Regions from separate parts of the Rossellomorea sp. ABR4_012 genome, predicted to be linked through region 1. Evidence: riboswitches for the same ligand, from Rfam matches in the RefSeq annotation. Region 1 holds a riboswitch; each other region holds the start of a gene.
What was found. A riboswitch is a leader RNA that binds a small molecule or an ion and turns the genes downstream of it on or off. The one in region 1 is predicted to bind lysine.
Positions count from the first base shown of each region.

Region 2: another riboswitch for lysine. It lies ahead of lysA (diaminopimelate decarboxylase); the one in region 1 lies ahead of ACXAFV_RS07335 (aspartate kinase).
Region 3: another riboswitch for lysine. It lies ahead of ACXAFV_RS05535 (Na+/H+ antiporter NhaC family protein); the one in region 1 lies ahead of ACXAFV_RS07335 (aspartate kinase).

Region 1 covers NZ_JBSWVK010000001.1:1,505,553-1,512,322, forward strand. Annotated here, with positions in the region: gene ACXAFV_RS07315 (hypothetical protein) at 1-78, shown strand, start outside; gene ACXAFV_RS07320 (FTR1 family iron permease) at 103-1,086, shown strand; gene ACXAFV_RS07325 (hypothetical protein) at 1,206-2,690, shown strand; gene uvrC (excinuclease ABC subunit UvrC) at 2,687-4,459, shown strand; lysine riboswitch at 4,697-4,875, shown strand; gene ACXAFV_RS07335 (aspartate kinase) at 5,073-6,311, shown strand; gene ACXAFV_RS07340 (YslB family protein) at 6,378-6,770, opposite strand, start outside.
Region 2 covers NZ_JBSWVK010000002.1:322,328-329,097, forward strand. Annotated here, with positions in the region: gene ahpC (alkyl hydroperoxide reductase subunit C) at 1-2, opposite strand, end outside; gene ACXAFV_RS11150 (hypothetical protein) at 851-979, shown strand; gene ACXAFV_RS11155 (hypothetical protein) at 1,039-1,245, shown strand; lysine riboswitch at 1,365-1,540, shown strand; gene lysA (diaminopimelate decarboxylase) at 1,658-2,944, shown strand; gene ACXAFV_RS11165 (class I SAM-dependent methyltransferase) at 3,047-3,838, opposite strand; gene ACXAFV_RS11170 (VOC family protein) at 4,163-4,558, shown strand; gene ACXAFV_RS11175 (hypothetical protein) at 4,752-4,943, opposite strand; gene ACXAFV_RS11180 (M24 family metallopeptidase) at 5,109-6,356, shown strand; gene ACXAFV_RS11185 (sensor domain-containing diguanylate cyclase) at 6,626-6,770, shown strand, end outside.
Region 3 covers NZ_JBSWVK010000001.1:1,134,342-1,141,111, forward strand. Annotated here, with positions in the region: gene ACXAFV_RS05520 (hypothetical protein) at 1-193, shown strand, start outside; gene ACXAFV_RS05525 (HD-GYP domain-containing protein) at 372-1,484, shown strand; gene yunB (sporulation protein YunB) at 1,543-2,307, shown strand; lysine riboswitch at 2,730-2,912, shown strand; gene ACXAFV_RS05535 (Na+/H+ antiporter NhaC family protein) at 3,027-4,589, shown strand; gene ACXAFV_RS05540 (flavin monoamine oxidase family protein) at 4,761-6,236, shown strand; gene ACXAFV_RS05545 (sodium-dependent transporter) at 6,467-6,770, shown strand, end outside.

The sequences.
Region 1 (6,770 bases):
TGGCTGTTTTTCTCGATAGCACTTATCCTGCTATTAATCGTTCTTATTGTTCTTAATAAACGTAAAAATAGAAATTAATGCAGCTACAAAGGGGGAAGGAAGTTGGATTTTCAGGCATTTTTGATTACTTTGAGGGAATGTTTAGAAGCCATTCTCATTGTCGGATTAATTATTTCATATTTAACAAGGCTAAACGCCGATCGTTATAAAAAATGGGTGTATGTAGGGGTTGCCCTGGCTCTTGTATCGAGCTTTCTAGTTGCGCTATTATTCCAAGTGGTCCTCACCGGCTTCTCAAGTTTCGGAGCGGAGGTTTATCTGAAGGTCGGAATCATGTTTGCTTCGGTATTCCTTTTGACACATATGGTTGGATGGATGAAGAAGCAGTCTAAAGGCATCAACACGGAAATGGAGAAAAAAATAAATGCCGCTCTGACCGCTGGAAGTGTTTCGGCCATGATCATTCATTCTTATCTGATCGTTTTACGTGAAGGGGTCGAAACAGTGTTTTTCTTTGCGGCTATCAGCGGCGGAGATGTCACCAAGGTATTCACGAGCTATGGAGCACTGAGCGGGCTGCTTCTGGCATTGGTTCTAGGTTATGCTTTCTTCTCGGGTACAATGAAGTTCAAGCTGAAAACATTCTTTAATGTAACCGGAGTCCTGATCATGCTGATTGCAGCGGGATTACTCGTTCAGGGAGTGGGGATACTTCAGGATCTTGGAAAAATGGGCTCACTTTATACAACGGCAGAAGGCAAGCCGGCAGCTGTATATGATATTGTCGAAATCATGCCTGAGCATTTTCAGGATGAGCTTCATTACGAACGTGATACCGGGGAAGAAGTCCTCATAAGCGGGCAGGTAGGGCTGTTCATGGCAGCTATGTTCGGTTACAGCCATAACCCAACCATTGAACAGATTCTGGCTTACTGGTTCTATTTTGGCTTTGTGTTCTTATGGATGTACTTGATCAGGACAGATAAAATCATCAATCCTTTCAGGAAGTCCTCGGTACCTGCTGGACCTGAACAACAGAAAAAGACGATAAAAAAGTCCGATGATATGAAATCAATAAATGCTTGACCCCTTTAAACCAACTCATGATTGGAAACAATCCTTCGAAAGCCTTACAATAGGCTAAGAAGCTTGTTTCTGGTCTGGTTGGTTTTTTATTATTGTCATGCAGTATAGGAGAAGTAGTCATGAAGAATGAAAATCACTTGAAAAGTTGGATGATTGCTGCGGCTGGTTTGTTTTTGGTGTATGCTGCTTCTAAGCTTTATTTCCTCCCTTCCTATGCTTCAAGCTGGGATGAAGTGGATTATGCTTTAGGGGTGATGGAATTCGATGTATTGAAGATGCAGCCTCACTTTCCCGGTTATCCATTTTATATATTGGGCGGAATGCTGTTTCATGTATTCATAGAAGACCCGGTGCGTTCCTTGCAAGCATTTAATACGCTCTTATGGATCAGTTCGATCCTTCCTGTGTTTTGGCTTTTTCGCAGTTACCTTTGCAAGATAAAAGCAACCATCGCTGTTGTTCTGCTCTTTTCACTTTCCTATCCAGGCATCATGATGGTACAGGCCATGAGCGAAGGGGCTGCCATTTCGATAATGTGGTGGTATCTCTGGAGCCTTCACCGCGCCGTTACGCTTAATACAAAGGATGCAGCCATACTCCCGATATTGTTATTTTCCCTTTTATTGGGGGTAAGACTCTCTTATATAGCATTTGGATTGGGCTTTCTCTATTATTGGTTCCGTTTTTGGAAAGGAAATGAAGTGCTCTCCTTTAAGATAAGGGCTATTTGTTTTCATCTTATTCTGATTGTCATTTCCCAAGGAGTATGGGTAACTGCCTTAGCAGCCAATACAGGGAGCCTGACAACATTGATTCAGATTGCCTTCGGCTTTACCGGGGGGCACTTCACCGAATGGGGCGGTGCTGCCGAATCCGGTACTAATATGTTAAATCGGACTGGCACGTATATCTTTACGAACATGTTCTGGAATGGCCTATTCACCCAGTCTGTATTGATTATGATGATTTCCATTGGTCTATCTTTACTAACGATCAGGCATTTTAAAAACTTCCGATGGAAAACTATCGATCGAGGTACCTTTTTGATCTTTGTTTGCTTTTTATCTTATTTATTCTGGGGGTTGTTTGCCCAAAATATTGATAAACCGAGACATATACTTCCCTTAGCTTTACTCCTCGGCTTTTTCTTGATCGTCAGCTGGTTAAGAAACGCAACCAAAATCACGGGAGGTTTATTGATCATCTGGCTGATCATTCATATGGGTAAAGGGCTGGAAATATTGAACAAATATAATGCCAATCCCCCTGCTGTCTACCAATCGGCAGTTTTCTTTTCAGACATCAATGATGAATCTCCTATAATGGTGTATACATGGGAAGAAACGAGGGTATATGCGTACCTGGATGTTGATTTTTCACATAAGCGGGTCTTAACGTACTCACAATTCCTGCAGGATATCAGACATTCCGGAAAGGATATATATATAACCAATCAAGTTGTAAATGGATTTAAACAGCAAGGGGTGGATATCGGGTCCAGGGTTAAAGAAGTGAAGACATTTCATTCACAGGAGATGCTGGACCCAGTATACTCCACGATTAAAATATATAAATGGGAAGATTTGAAGGGGGAGAGAGAGTGAATCGTGTCATTACAAATAAATTAGCCTTACTGCCCGATCAGCCTGGATGTTACTTGATGAAAGACAGGCAAGGCACGATTATCTACGTAGGCAAGGCAAAAGTATTGAAAAATCGTGTCCGTTCTTATTTCACAGGTTCCCATGATGCGAAAACACAGAGGCTGGTAGGGGAAATCGAAGACTTTGAATATATCATGACCTCTTCGGACCTGGAAGCTCTAGTACTAGAGATGAACCTGATTAAAAAATATGATCCTAAATACAACGTGATGCTGAAGGATGACAAAAGCTATCCATTCATTAAACTGACAAATGAACGCCACCCCCGCTTAATCACGACTCGCAAGGTGCAGCGGGGAAAAGGGAAGTACTTCGGGCCTTATCCGAATGTAGGTGCAGCAAATGAAACGAAAAAACTGCTGGATCGTCTATATCCACTGCGAAAATGTACAACCCTGCCTGACAGAGTCTGTCTCTATTACCATATGGGGCAATGCCTCGCCCCTTGTGTAAAAGAAGTAAGCAAGGAAACGTACAGGCAAATGACCGATGAAATTGCCCGATTCTTAAACGGGGGATACAAGGAAATCAAGAAGGAATTATCCGGAAAAATGAAGGAAGCTTCTGAAAACCTCGAGTTTGAACGAGCAAAGGAATTCCGTGATCAAATCCTTCACATAGAAGCAACGATGGAAAAGCAGAAGATGACGATGACGGATTTTACCGACCGTGATGTATTCGGTTTTGCAGTCGATAAAGGCTGGATGTGCGTACAGGTATTTTTTGTAAGGCAGGGGAAACTCATTGAACGCGATGTTTCGCTATTTCCTCTTTACAACGAACCGGAAGATGAATTCCTTACATTCTTAGGTCAGTTTTATTCAAAAGCGAACCATTTTAAACCGAGGGAGATCTTTCTTCCTGAGGAAATCGATGAAGAGCTGGCAGCGAAATTATTGGAAGTCAAAATCACACAGCCGAAGAGGGGAAAGAAAAAAGAACTGGTAAAATTGGCTGAGAAAAATGCCAAGCAGGCGCTTGATGAGAAATTCGCCTTGATTGAGCGGGACGAGGAGAGAACCATCAAAGCAATCGAAAGGTTAGGCGAGCAAATGGGAATCTATACGCCATTCCGGATCGAAGCATTTGATAACTCCAACATCCAGGGTTCCGCTCCTGTGTCGGCCATGATTGTCTTCATAGACGGAAAGCCTGCGAAGAAAGAATACCGAAAGTATAAAATCAAAACAGTTAAAGGGCCGGATGATTATGAATCAATGAGGGAAGTGGTGAGGAGAAGATATTCAAGAGTATTGAAGGATGGTCTTCCATTGCCGGATCTTATCATCATTGACGGGGGTAAAGGACAGATTGAAGCTGCGCGTGATGTGATTGAAAATGAACTGGGTCTAGATATACCTCTCGGCGGTCTGGCGAAGGATGAAAAACATCAGACATCTGAGCTGCTGTACGGTAACCCGCTGCAGGTCGTCCCTCTTGAAAAACGGAGTCAGGAATTCTATCTGCTTCAGCGGATCCAGGACGAAGTCCACCGCTTTGCCATCACCTTCCACCGCCAGCTCCGCGGGAAAAGCGTCTTCCAGTCAATACTGGATGAAATCGATGGTATCGGCCCCAAACGGAAAAAGCAGCTACTAAAGCATTTCGGTTCGATGAAGAAAATGAAAGAAGCAACTGTGGAAGAATTACAGGATATCGGTATTCCGGAGGCTGTTGCGAAGGTTTTGCATGAGAAGCTGCAGGAATGAAATAGATGTGTTTATTGCTCATTCGGGTGAAACGTTCGTTTCACCCGCTTTTCAGCTAATGCTGAAAAGTCCCAGATAAAATAAGAAAGCCAGAATCAAGCAAGCTTGGTTCAGGCTTTCTTATTTTATCTGAGAAATGAGCAATAAATTAAACGGAACTATTCTGAAAAAACTCATTGCTTCCATTTTTTTCGTGTGCTATAATTATCGATAATTTAAAACATTATCACTTTAAATAGTGGTGATAGAGGTGCGAACTTCAAGAGTACAGGCAAAGAGGAGTATGGGCTCCGTCGAGATGTCTGGAAAGGGGAGAGTCGCCGAAGTGGTGTTAGGCTCATACTAATTCCGCTGGTTCTGCGTTTAAGAAATGCAGGATTGTCAAGATGAATCAATCTTGGAGAGCTATCTCACAATGCCGATGAACGATTAAGTATTTTTTACTCTAAGTTCATAAAGCAATGAGATATCCGTCTCATTGCTTTTTTTATTATTTGGCATGGGACTGCCGGCGTTTAAGTCATTCAGCAGGCGCGGGATTTGTGCAGCAGTCAGATGATTCTCTTCAGAAAAAGATTTTATTTTTACACTCAAAGAGAAAGAAGGAGAAGCTGTGAGTATTATCGTTCAAAAATTCGGTGGAACTTCAGTAGGTTCTGTTGAAAAAATTCAAAATGTTGCGTCAAGGATTTTGGAGGAGAAGAATCGGGGAAATGATGTTGTCGTTGTCGTGTCCGCAATGGGTAAAACAACTGATACATTAGTCGGTTTAGCGAGGGAAATCACTTCTCACCCAAGTAAAAGAGAAATGGATATGCTTTTATCCACGGGCGAACAGGTGACAATTTCTCTATTGACGATGGCATTGCTGCAAGCCGGTCAGGAGGCCATTTCGTATACTGGATGGCAGGCCGGGATCGAAACAGAATCTGTTCATAGTAATGCACGTATCACCAATATCCATACCGAGAAAATGACAACACAGCTTCAGAGCGGAAAGATCGTTATCGTAGCAGGGTTCCAGGGAATGACGCCATCCGGGGAAATCACCACACTTGGGCGCGGAGGATCCGACACGACAGCAGTGGCAATCGCAGCTGCATTAAAAGCTGACCGCTGTGATATTTATACCGATGTCGACGGCGTCTATACGTCTGACCCGCGGTATATCGAAGGTGCCCGAAAACTGCCTTCCATTTCGTATGATGAAATGCTTGAGCTAGCCAATTTAGGTGCAGGGGTCCTTCATCCGCGGGCGGTTGAATTTGCAAAAAATTATCAAATCCCATTAGAAGTCAGATCTAGTCTTGAAAAAGTGGAAGGTACGTATATTGAGGAGGAAGCAAGCATGGAACAGAATTTAGTGGTAAGAGGTGTCGCATTCGAAGACGAAATTGTACGGGTGACTGTGTTTGGACTCGGAAATGCCCTGACAGGCTTGTCTTCAGTATTCACCACACTTGCTAAGAATCATTTGAACGTAGACATCATCATCCAGAGCCAGACAGACCGGAATACTACAAATCTATCTTTTTCAATCAAGGAACATGACCTCGATGATGCATTGGCTGTATTGGATAAGAATCAGGGAGAATTGGGGTTTACTCATATCGAACATGAACGGGATCTTGCCAAGGTATCCATTGTCGGATCAGGGATGATATCAAATCCAGGAGTGGCTGCAGAAATGTTCGAAGTCCTTGCTCAAAATGACATTGTCGTCAAAATGGTCAGTACGTCTGAAATCAAGGTGTCGGCTGTAGTCGATCAGAAAAATATGCAGAAAGCTGCAGGAGTCTTACATACGGCTTTCAAACTGGATGCCGTCCAAGTTGAAGAAGTGACGCTGTAAACTAAAAAGGGTTGACTCCTCATCAGAGTCAACCCTTTTCCCATTCATCTATTCGTTCATGCGCCGCTATTCAACTTTATCTTTTTCATCCCAGCGGGCGGTGATCTTCACGGATTGATTACGTTTATGTATCTCGTCTGCTGCTTCGGTCGTGCATTTCTTTTGGAGCTGGATCTGCTCTGCAAGAAAGCCTGCTTCCAATTTGAATGTAACGTCTGACTGTAGTGATAAGCGTCTTTCGACAAATGAACCGCGCAGTTCAAAGGTCATTTCGTTTTTCTTTTGTTCGACAACCGTTAACGTTCCCCAGCCTGCCTCATCAAAAAAGGATGAGCATTCATCCATTGATTGAAGGGGGAATTTTCTGGAGAGCTGCTTGCCTCCCCAATATAAAATCTCGGGAGTATGTTTTCCTAAAATATCCGGGAGCAGGATGTCCCTTATCATTTCATAGCCGAA
Region 2 (6,770 bases), on a different contig from region 1:
ATAATGTAAATTCCTCCTAAAAGTAGTATGTGGGATTGAGAATTATTAATAGTTTATAATAATTCTAATTCGATATTCATTATTATATAAGCTGGGGGAAATGTCAAGGAAGAAGATTTGATTATTTATATAAATAGACTATCGGTGTGGCTGGGGGAGGGACATCTTCCATTTTCGCTCTATATCGTTGTGGGGGAAAGTTTATCCGGATTGGAAGGTTGAATCTACGATATTGCGGACTTGGCGCAATTATATGGAATCCGGCTCAATTATTTTGAAAGTGGCGCAATTATATGGAATCCGGCGCAATAATTTTGAAAGTGGCGCAATTATATGGAAACCGGCGCAATTATTTTGAAAGTGGCACAATTATATGGAATCCGGCGCAATTATTTTGAAAGTGGCGCAATTATTTGGATTTCGGGGCAATTATTTTGAAAGTGGCACAATTATTTGGATTTCGGGGCAAATATTTTGAAAGTGGCGCAATTATATGGAATCCGGAGCAAATATTTTGAAAGTGGCGCAATTATATGGAAACCGGCGCAATTATTTTAAAAGTGGCGCAATTATATGGAAACCGGCGCAATTATTTTGAAAGTGGCGCAATTATTTGGATTTCGGCGCAATACCTGCAGAGAGAGTGGCTATGTTTCTCGTCTCAATAACTTATTTCTCAAAAAAGGCTAAACCTATTCTATAAATGAAGAATATGGTTTGTATCTTTACACTTAATTTATAGTATTCAACATAGTAAAAGGAATGTCCCTGCTATTACAAGTTTAAGAAGGGTTCTAATTAGTAGTGCTGAATATATTCTAGTATTCCTAATTGAGGGGCTGAGGTCGATATGAAATATGAACAAAATGATTTTGATGAAGAACTCAAAGTGAAAATAAAACGTATTGAATGGGCATTAATGGATTACTCTAAAGATTGGCGGATCAGTACATACCTGTTTTTGAAGAAAAGGATCTAGACTTTGAAGCTCGGTTCAATCAAGAGGGGGAGGACCATTTTAAGCCTGGATACAGTTCGTTGCTTTCAGTCGGCATTGCTGAAAAGGGAGGAGAGCTCATTGATTTGCATGTGATAAAAATATGGGTGTGTGAACGTTCTGTATTTGGTGTGCCGATATCAAAAGCGTTGCCGGGAAGTAAAATTACGGGTGAATTGTTAGATGAATCGATTGAAGAAGTGAAAGAGGAAATAATGGAATATGTGAAGGAAGCGCTCCTTGGATGAATGTATGAGTTACGGTCGAAGGGGTGGCCGCCTGAATGAAAGTAAGAATATAGCTTTAATAGATTGACAATTTTTCCACCATAGTGGTATAGTTGCCATACAAAACTATAAACATACTCTCTGATAATAGAGGCGCGAGAATGAGGAGTAGCTACCTTGAGGATGATGGATCCTGGGATGGGAAGTGAAAGGCAGATCGCCGAAACGGGAAACAGCCAATCGGTTTCCTGTTGGGCTGGCATTGAATAAGTGTCAGACTGTCACAATGGTCACGTTGTGGAGAACTATTGAAGAGATGTTAATACAGAATTCTTCAGAACGTTCTTCGTTTTGATCAGGAAACCGTATGAGCATCGCTTCATACGGTTTTTTTGTGTGGTTTTTTCGGAGGGATTTCAGGAGGAGATTCGATATGACAGCAATGGAAACGAATGTACAGGGACAGTTGGAGATCGGCGGGATGAGTACGGGCGAGCTTACCGCAGCGTACGGCACGCCGCTGATGGTATATGATGAGGAAATGATCCGGGGGAAGGCGCGCTCGTTCCGCGAGGCGTTCATCGAGAGCGGACTCGGGTTCCAGGTCGCGTATGCGAGCAAGGCGTTTTTGTGCAAGGAAATGGTAAGGCTTGCCGAAGAGGAGGACCTGTCGCTGGATGTCGTGTCCGGAGGGGAATTGTACACGGCGCTTAAAGCCGGGTTCCCGGCAGAGCGGATTCATTTTCACGGGAATAATAAGTCCGAGGAAGAGCTAATGATGGCGCTTGATGCGGAGATCGGCTGCTTTGTGGTTGACAGTTTCCTTGAGCTTGAACTCTTGCATGAGCTGGCGAAAGAGCGCGAGCAGCAGGTGAACATCCTGCTTCGTGTGACGCCGGGCGTTGAAGCACACACCCATGATTACATCATGACGGGGCAGGATGATTCGAAGTTCGGCTTCGGGATTTCGACCGGACAGGCTGACCGCGCGATGCAGATTGCCCTTTGCAAGCCGAATTATACGGTGCTCGGGATCCATTCCCATATCGGTTCGCAGATCTTTGAACTGGACGGATTCCAGCAGGCAATCACGGTGCTGTCTGATTTCCTTCAAGGGTTGAGACTGGAGTGCGACGTCACGCTGCCTGTCCTGAATATCGGCGGAGGATTCGGGGTCCGCTATACGGAAGAAGACAAGCCGCTTCCGATTTCCGAGTATGTCAGAGCAATCACGGACAGCGTGAAGGAAAGCTTCGGTGAGAACGGTTATCCGCTGCCGGAAGTATGGATCGAGCCGGGCCGCAGCATCGTGGCGGAAGCGGGTACCACTCTGTACAAGGTCGGATCGAAGAAAATCATTCCTGATGTGCGCACCTATGTGTCGGTGGATGGCGGCATGACCGATAATCTGCGCCCGGCTCTTTACGGAGCAAAATATCATGCAGTGCTGGCGAATCGTCCGAATGAAGAGTGCACGGAGCTTGTCAGCATCGCTGGTAAATGCTGCGAGTCCGGCGACATGCTCATCTGGGATCTGAAGCTGCCTCCGGTGAATTTCGGTGACACACTCGCTGTGTTCAGTACGGGTGCTTACGGGTATTCGATGGCGAACAATTATAACCGGATTCCGCGCCCTGCCGTTGTGTTTGTTAAGGACGGGGAGTCGCGTGTGGTGATTGAGCGTGAGAGTTATGCGGATTTGGTGAGGCTGGATCGGTAGGTAAATGGATTATTGCTGGTCAGCACCTCGGATGAAGCTGGATAGACCCTTATTTAAATAATAAAAAACGATCAGTGGCCATCTGATCGTTTTTTTGCATGGTCAGTTTGATGATTCAAACAATCCTGTCGACTTTGTGATCTTGATAGCCCCATTATTGGATTCTTTTACAGATGCCAGAAAATCAATAAACGATGATAATGTGTCATCGACCAGGGATTTATTTAACCCTGTGTTTGAAGAAAGCAGGTAATCTACAATTGCTTCTTCGTCTGTAATGTTCAACCCTCCAGGAAACCCTTTAAATACAATCTCGTTGAAAAAGCCCCCGAGCTGATCCCGCCCGTTTTCTATTCCAAATTTCAAGGCGTTCTTCCTGGCTGAAGGATAATCTAAATTTCGATCAAACTGTTTCAGCAGTTCTCCAAATTCTTTCATGTGATCGACCCCTATGGTAGAACAGTAAAATGTACCATCTGGTTTTAACACACGCCGGACTTCTTTCAATGCCTTTCGCCTATCAGAAACATGATACAGCATATGATTGGCGATGATGATATCAAAGCGGTTATCTTCAAAAGGAATATCCTCGATATTGAATTGCCGGTACTGGATTTCAGGCAGCCCTGTTAAATTCTTTTTAGCGGAATCGACCATACCTTCAGAATGGTCAGAGAGTGTGATGTTCCAACTGTCATTGATTCGTTCCCTGTTTTTAAGCCAAAAGGTGCCGTCTCCACATCCGATTTCAAGGATTCTGCTAGTTAGAGGAATTGTTAACTGTTCAAAGAGCCAGCTGTGCCAATCAACTTTATTTTCACTAAATTTTTCGTGAATGTTTATCCGTGTATTTAGTTTCGAGGAATTTTTATATTGATCTCCTAATGAACCCAAGGTTTCTCCCTCCAGTGATTTGTGAGTGATTCCTTAAAGAACAAGCAATGACAGCCCGCCAAGGAGCAGAAGTACAGTAACAGTCAATAGTGCTATTTTAGTGAATCTGCTTGATTTATGAAAAATCCTGAAATACATGTTCAACACCTCACTCAGTGTATTTATATAGCTACTATAGATACGATCGATGCAGGTGGGAAGTTTCATATTTATGCTAACGTTTCCAATCTATCATTGAACATTCAGGCAGACATCGTTTACTATAAAGAGGCAAACCAGAATTTATCAGAATTATTAAACGAATGAATTAGCGGAGGGGATCAAATGGGACGATTAGTGCATTTCGAAATTCATGTGGATGATGTGGAACGGGGAAAGGCGTTTTATGGTGAAGTATTCGGGTGGAAGTTTGAAGATTGGAGCGAATACGCAGGGATGCCTTATTTCGGGGCTGTGACGGGTGATGAGAGTGTGCCCGGGATCAATGGTGCGCTGATGAAGCGCAAAGGTCCTCGTCCTGAGGCTGGTCATCCGTTGAATGGGTATGCGTGTACGATGGGTGTTGAGGATTATGATGCAGTGGAGAAAAAGATCCTTGAACTTGGCGGCCAGGTAGGCGTGCCTAAATATGCCCTGCCTGGAATGGCTTGGCAGGGGTATTACACGGATCCTGAGGGGAATATTTTCGGGATTCATCAGCCGGATGAGAATGCGAAATAATTGTAGATGCTAAAAGGGTGCCTGTCCTTCTGTACGTGGTTTGTACATGGAGGCAGGCACCTTCTTTAAGTGACTACTTTTTATTGTTATAAATTGTGAATACCAAAAAGGATAGTAATAGTAAAAAGACAACACCCACTCCAAGGAGCATATCAATGATCATGTCCATAAAAACCCTCCAGTCAGGAAGTGACTACTGTTCATTATTCATCTCTTCTTCTTTCTTTTCATCGTGTCTCGAGAATAATAGAGTAAGAACAGCTGCTGATAATATGATACCTATGCATAAATAAAGCGGAAAATCCCACTTGAAATATAAGGCCGCTGATGCCCCAATGACGGTGATCCATTCTAAGGCTAAAAATGGTTTCAGATATTTTTTCAATTGTATTCCCCCATGTATCTTTGTTTCGATGGAAAATAGTAAATTCCTCCATGTGGATTAGACGTTCACGTCACCATGGAGGTTTTTACTTTTTAGACTGTTTAAAGGAAATCACCGGACTTTGTCGAAGGGTTATAGAAATAGATACGTGGAGGAGATATGACCGTGAAGAATGAATCGTTATCCTTGATTCTGCCGTTGAAAAAAAGGGAAGAAATCCAGAACCGCTGGCTTTTCCACCGCCTGAATGCGCTGTTGCCGGCATTGATGAAGAAGCATGGACTCGATATGTGGATTGTGGTCGGGCGGGAGTATCATGAGGATCCGGTGTTGAAAACGCTCTACCCCTCTGCAATCGACAGTTCGAGGAGATTGACCATATTGGTCTTTTGGCTGGATGAGGGTGAGCAATTAAAGCGCTGGGTCATCCATCCGAATCCAAGCTTCGAGCCTTTTTATGAAAGGATTTGGAACAGGGCAGAGGGGGACCAGTGGGAGTGTCTTAAGAACACGGTTGAGGAGTGCGATCCGGATAGGGTCGGGTTGAATTATTCCCATACGTTCGCTGCGAGTGATGGGCTGAGTCATTCTTATTTTGAACATTTGCAAATGGTCTTGAGTGATTATAGTGACCGGTTTGTGAGTGCACAGTATTTGATTGTCGATTGGCTTTCGAACAGGAGCGGTAAGGAAATGAAGGCGTATCCTGCGATTGCTGAACTCGCTAGGAAGATTTCAAAGGAGGCGTTATCGTCAAGGGTTATCCATCCGGGGATCACGACAACTGAAGATGTGGTGGACTGGATCCGGCAGCGGGTGCTGGACCTTGGACTGGAGACCTCTTTTTACCCAACAGTCGATCTTCAAAGAAAAGGCTCGGAGATGGATCGAATCGAGGGGGAAATCATTCGGCCCGGGGATATCGTCCATTTGGATTTCGGGATCGAGTATCTCGGGCTTGCCACCGATACGCAGCAGCTCGCCTATGTGTTGAAGCCTGGGGAAACGGAGGCTCCGGAAGGGCTTCAGTCTGCCTTCTTCACGGCTTTAAGGCTCGAGGATATTTTGAGTTATCATATGAAAGAAGGGAAAACGGGAAATGAAGTGTTCCGCGCGGCGATGGCGTCTGCGAAAAAGGAGCAGATCGATGCCATGATTTACTGTCATCCGGTCGGGCCACATTGCCATGAAGCGGGTGCGTTGATCGGCCTCTATGATCAGCAGGGGGATGTGCCGATCAAGGGTGATCTGCCGCTAACGGCAAATACGTGCTATGCGATGGAGTTCAATATCCGACAGTTTGTTCCTGAATGGGGGCAGGAGGTTCCGATTTATTTGGAGGAGCCGGTCGCGCTCTTGGATGGGAAGGTGGAGTATATGGCAAAGAGGCAAATGGGGTTTTATTTGATATAGGGAATTGGGTATGAGCCAAGGGGGCCCCCTCGGCTCATACCTTAATAGTCGAAGGTCCGTCCCTCGCTGCGGTAACGCTTTACCGTAACGAGGGACGGGCCTTCGGAAGTTCTGATTTAGAAGCTTGGCATCCAAATCTCTTCCTCTCTTTCTTGTGAATAAACGTTCACTATTTTAACCCATTAAAATGGTTACAAAGAAAAAATTTCCTGATAAGATAAATAATAGTAATATAGTACTATCTACTAAGTGTGTAAGGGGTATACTTCATGTTTAAACGCGGAATCAGACTACGGATTGCTATCGGGCTGCTCATCATGATGACAGTCATCAGCAGTACGTTAGTCAGCTGGTATGCGGCGACGAATGGAATGAAGGGTTCACTGGAAGAGAAATATTTAGACAGCAATTACA
Region 3 (6,770 bases), 370 kb from region 1:
GAATACGGGTGCAGCAAATAAGGAATCCGCTCACTTGAAGAAGGACATCACTGATTTTTATGATACCATTCTGGATAAAAGTACGTTCTCTGAGAAAGAAGGGACAGAATTGAAAGAAAAGACTGCTGACATGCTGAATGTAGACTACATTGCCTCAGAGACATTGAAGGAAGCGTGGGTACTGAATAACTAATTCTAAAAATCCCCTTCAACCTGCATAGACATGCCCCACCTTTACATCCGCTTAATATTCTTTCATGAATATTTACTATGTTTTGCTTAAATTCAGCTTGCATCGGCCTTTTTATCCATTATAATGGAGGTACTAGTAAAATATGTCGAAAAATGAAAGAATTACATAGGAGAATTCTATGAGGCTGATATCAACTAGGGCTTTGAGGCCGGGAATGGTTATGGCGACAACTGTATATAATGTAAGGGGTCATGCGCTGATCCAGCAAAATGTTGCGATCACGGAACGGATGATTTACCGGTTGCAGGAACTTAATATTCAGTATGTCTATATTGAAGATTCTCTGTCTGACGGTATTAAAGTGACTGAGTCTGTACCGAGCAAAGTAAGGCATGAAGCGGTTGCGGGTATTGAAAATGTGTTCAGCCGGATCAATGAAGCAAAGATGCCTCAGAATTTAGTTGTATTAGAGGACAGTGCTAAACAATTAAAGCAAATTATCGATGTTGTCTTAAAGGAAGTAAAGGCAAATGACGAGCTGCTGACCGTTCTGACTGACGTCTTTACATATGATTCTTACGTATTTCATCATTCATTCAATGTAACTTTATATACTCTTTCGATCGGGATTGAACTGAATCTTTCCCCAAAACAGCTGGAAGAGCTCGGAATAGGGGCGATTCTTCATGATGTTGGTAAGATGCTGGTTTCTGAAGACATTCTTATGAAACCAGGAAGACTTACAGAAGAAGAATTCCTTGAAGTCAAGAAACATACCGAGCACGGCTTTGATATTCTTAGAAAACTTCAGTCTGTATCTCTGCTGGTGGCTCATTGCGCATATCAGCATCATGAAAGATTAGACGGATCAGGATATCCCCGGGGACTAAAAGGGGATGATATACATCCTTTTGCTAAAATTATTGCAGTCGCAGACGTCTTCGATGCGATGACATCCAATCGCGTGTATCGTAAAGCCATGCTTCCTCATGAAGCGCTCGAAATCCTTTACGCAGGGTCGGGTTCCTTATTTGACATGAATGTCATCGAAGCGTTCAGGAGATCCGTCGCGATTTATCCGAACGGGATGGTTGTTGAATTGAACGACGGAAAAAAAGGGATTGTCACTGGTCAGAATAAAGGTCTGACGGACAGGCCAGTCATTCGGGTGATTGAAGAAAAAGGGGAAGAGCTTTATTCTCCTTATGAATTGGACTTGCGGAACGAGCTTGATAAGGTCATCGTCGGTTTTGATGCCGATTATGAACCAGCAGCCACTAAAATAAAATAAATTTTTGCGTTAAACCCTCCTTAAAGAGCATAAGAATAGCTTGTAAGGGGGGATTTTTTTGTCAAAGTTTAAAACACACAAACCCCGAAGAGGAGGACCGCTGCCTTTTCGCCACGTGATGATCATTACCATCGTTTTCTTTATCTTTTCCACAGGAGCGGGTCTTTGGATCGTAAACCTGGGTTTGAAGCCAACCCTGCTTGCCTATGCAGAAACGCAAACGAGCAGAATCGGTACGATGGTCATCAATAAAGCGATCAACAAAAAAGTGGCCGGATCCATTGAGTTAGAGGAGATAACAGAAGAAGTAAAAAATGCAGAAGGGGAGGTGGTCTCTCTCAGTTTCAATACACAGAACATCAACCGCGTTCAGGGAGAAATCACTAATTTAGTACAATTATATTTAAAGGAAGCTGAAAAAGGAAATATCGAAAATCTGGAATACATCACCGACATTGAAATAGACGAGGAAGGAACAAAGGCGGATGAAGGAATCGTTTATTCCGTTCCTCTTGGTCAGGCTACAAACAATGCCTTACTCGGGAACTTGGGACCTAAAGTTCCGATCAGGTTCCATTCTATCGGGGACGTGCGTTCGGACATCAAACATACGGTAGAAGAGTTCGGGATAAACAATGCTCTCGTCAAGGTCTATGTGACCCTGACCGTAAATGTCCAAATCATCATCCCATTTGCAACCAAAACAGAAACCATCAAACAGGATGTATTAATCGCTATGGATACTGTTCATCTAGATGTTCCTCAGTTTTTCAATAACAGCGGCGACGGTGCATCACCATCGATTGAAATCCCGACGAACTGATTTAGGTTTTCTGATTTCAATGTTTACTTTTTTGCTAATAAATGATCTGAAGATTTCAGCAGGTTCCATCAATTGATTGGAGTGCAAGACGAAGACTCCTAACAGAAAAGCGGAAGGGCTTTGAAGAGAGGCGGGTGGCATAAGACGAATCGGCCATGAACGCGCTCTTTGCCTTCTTGGTCGGTTTGGGTTATGACATGTGCCTCTAACCTGCAGCTGGACAGATGGAACCCCTCAAATCTATACGACCAAAAAGGCTCACCAACTGCCAGCGGAAAGCGAAGTCTTGCAAGGAAATCAATTGCGGTAATCACGGATGGAAAAACCTGCCCATCCCCCATCCCGAATAAAAAGTTGTCAAAATAATGATAGTTTGATATATTTAAAAAGGAAATTTTAATATTATAACCACATCATCAATCCGATGGGGTAGAGGTGCAGGGTTCAAGAGTAAGCTGTTTGAGGATGACAACTGAGAGAACAGATGAAAGGGAACCTTTGCCGAAGCTGATATACTTGTCAAAAGTATATTTGCTGGGGTTATCTTGAAAAAGGGTAACACTGTCATTATAGGGGATACTCTATGATGGGGAGCTACAGATCGTGATGGAGCACTTACATTACTTATTAAAGGTAATGATAGGATCCTCTATCATTGCCTTTTTTTATTCCTCTGTCATGCTATGAGGTTCCCCCCTATCAAATAGGAGGAGGACATTATGGAAAACACGATTTATTCAATCATCCCGCCCCTTTTAGCCATTCTGATGGTTATCTTGACGAGACGCGTACTGCTTTCGCTGGGTGTAGGGATCATCGCTTCAGCACTTCTTATCACAGATTTCTCAATCACAGGCACATTCAGTAAGATATGGGAAGCCGTCAAGGGCATTTTCGTCTCCGACGGTGCATTGAATACCTGGAATGTGTACATCATTTTATTCCTATTGATTCTTGGAGTCATCACAGCTTTCGTTAACATTTCAGGCGGAAGCCGAGCATTCGGTGAATGGGCAATGAAACGGGTGAAGACAAGAAGAGGCGCGCAATTATTGGCGGCTGTTTTAGGTATCATTATCTTCATTGATGATTATTTCAATGCGCTTGCGGTCGGACAGGTTGCTAGACCGATTACGGACCGCCACAAAATCTCACGTGCGAAACTCGCTTATATCATTGACTCGACATCGGCTCCGGTCTGTGTGGTTTCACCGGTATCAAGCTGGGGAGCATATATCATCGGTATCATCGGATCGATTCTTGCCGCACACAGCATCACTGAATACACAGCTTTCTCAGCATTCATACAAATGATCCCAATGAACCTCTATGTATGGGCAGCTCTACTATTAGTGTTGATCGTTGCTTACAGAGGATTTGATTTCGGGAAAATGAAGGAACATGAAGAAAGAGCGATTTCGACTGGAAATCTTTATGACCCGAATAAAGATATCCCGGGTGAACTTAAGAACGACCTGCCTGTAAGCTCTAAAGGTTCGGTCGGTGATCTGGCATGGCCGATCATCGCCCTGGTTGTCGGAACAGTCGGTATGATGCTATGGACGGGATATAAGGCAGTTGGTTCGTTTGATATCCTCCCTGTATTTGAAAATACAGATGTTACAAAATCATTATTATATGGAAGTTTATTCGCATTGGCAATTGCATTTATTCTTTTCTTCCGCCAAGTCAGCTTGAAGGGAGTTGGAGGAAGCGCAGCTGGAACAGCAGTTGTCGAAGGAATCAAATCCATGCTTCCTGCTGTTTACATCCTTATCTTTGCATGGGCGATCGTCACTCTGATCGATGAGCTTCAAACAGGAACGTATTTAGCTGGATTGGTTGAAAAATCGAACATGCCAGTTGAGATCCTGCCTGTGCTGCTATTCTTGGTGGCCGGCGTCATGGCATTCTCTACAGGGACTTCCTGGGGATCATTCGGAATCCTGCTTCCGATTGCGGGAGAAATCGCAGCAGCAACCGATGTAAGTGTCTTACTTCCTGCAATGGCAGCTGTTTTAGCAGGTGCGGTCCTTGGAGACCATTGTTCACCAATTTCCGATACTACGATCCTGTCTTCAACCGGAGCCGGAAGCAATCATATCGACCACGTACTCACGCAGATTCCGTATGCACTCATCGGCGCAGTGGCAGCTTCGATCGGTTACCTCGTATTAGGATTCACCGGAAGCACCCTGCTTGGATTACTCGTAGTCATCGTGCTGGTCGCGGCTCTTGGATTTATAAAAGGAAAGAGTTCAGATACAACAGTTTCACAATAAGTGCACTCCAAAAACCAGAGGCAGATTTGCTTCTGGTTTTTTTGTTGTCCAGCTCCAGGGCTTAGAAGCACATGTTGACTAAATCTTCCATTAAATAGAAGATAAGTCATTAGACATGCTTCTACCAGTCCCCATTTTCTCATATCTATAGGAGGAGAGAGGTGAGTTGACGTGAAGGTAAAGGTGATTGGTTATGATGACTTGCACTATCCCCAAGACTTATTATCCATTGTAAGAAACGGGCTGCCGGAAACTGAGTCGGACCCAAAACGTGTATTGATATTAGGAGCGGGGATGTCTGGGCTGGTTGCGGCATCCCTGCTTAAAAGAGCTGGTCATAAAGTGATCGTTTTAGAAGGGAATGATCGGATAGGCGGCAGGGTCTATACGGTACGAGAACCATTTACGTACGGAAATTACCTTGATTTTGGGGCGATGAGGATCCCTGAAAATCATGAGCTTGTATTCGAATACATCAATAGATTTAATCTCCCTGTTAATCGCTTCTTGAATTCCACCCCTCAGGATATGTTATTTGTAAACAATGTCCTGGTCTCGAAAAAGGAGTATAGAAGAAATCCGGATATATTGGGCTTCCCTCTTGAAGGAGAAGAAAAAGGAAAGAGCGCAACTGAGCTTTTCCTTGAGGCGACCCGGCCTTTCTTTGATGTGTATTCCGCCAGCACTCAAGAACAGAAGGATGAGTTGAAGCAGAAATTTTCCACTTACTCCATGGGCGATTATTTACTTGCCAATCCGTATGGGAAATCACTTTCAGAGAACGCAGTGCGGAAAATTGCTGTCATGCTGGGGATTGAAGGCTTCCCTAACTTCTCTTTCATAGATATAATAACGGACATCATTTACCCGATATTCAGTGAAAAAATAAAGTTTTATGAAATAACAGGTGGAAATGATCAACTTCCCCGTTCCTTCATCAGCGAGCTTCAAAAAGAAATCAAGCTAAATCGCAGAGTGGAGAAAATCATCCAGGAAGATCATGGCGTATCAGTACGTACTGTAAACCCGGTTACAGGGAAGATATACCGATATACGGGGGACTATGCCATCGTAACCATGCCGTTCACTGTCCTTCAATTCGTCGACATTGTTCCATATGATTCAGTTTCATTTAAAAAATGGCAGGCAATTAGAGAAGTGAATAATGTCCAGGCAGTGAAGATCGGAATCGAGTTTAAAAGCAAGTTCTGGGAGAAGATGGGGTATGGCAATATAACCAGTGACCTGCCGTTAAAATTCACTTACATTCCAAGCCACGGGATTGGTTCTGATGGTCCGGGGATATTGCTGGCAAGTTACAGCTGGGGAAGCGATGCCGTATTATGGAATAGCTTATCGAATGAAGGTTTGGTTCGACTCGTGCTGAAGGATTTAGCAAAGATATATGGAAACATCGTATATACGGAATTTTTGAAGGCAGTTTGGTTCAATTGGAGTCAAAACCCTTACTCTGCGGGATGTTTTACACTCTTTACCCCGCAGCAGCAGAAAAATTTTGATGAGATTACCCGGAAACCGGAAGGAAGGCTCCATTTTGCGGGAGAACATACTTCCTCCTTCCACGGATGGATAGAAGGGGCCGTAGAATCAGGAATCCGGACGGCCTATGAAGTCCATCATAGATAAACACAAAGTAAAATTTACTAGTAAATGGGATTAAAAGTGATTATTTTCCATCTAATTCTCTGATAGAGGGCAAATCGAACTATAAAAGTAGATATTGTCTCGAAAATAGAAAATTTTGCTTTGACAATTGTCCTAGAACTAGCTATACTGACTTTAGATTAAATAATCTGAAAATATAAAAATTTCAATTACCTTTTAATTGGTAGTTGGAAACATTGGGGGGAACCAACATGGAAAAACGTGCCCAGTTTGGAACACGTGCAGGATTTATCCTGGCTGCAGTAGGGTCTGCTATCGGGTTGGGAAACATTTGGCGTTTTCCGGCGGTAGCGTATGAAAATGGTGGAGGAGCATTCTTTATACCTTATCTTTTTGCTCTTTTGACTGCCGGTATTCCATTACTGGTATTGGAATTCACGATAGGACATAAGTACCGCGGCTCTGCACCATTATCTTATTTCCGCATGAATAAAAAGACAGAATGGCTTGGATGGTGGCAGGTACTCGTGGCATTTGTCATTTCCACCTATTATG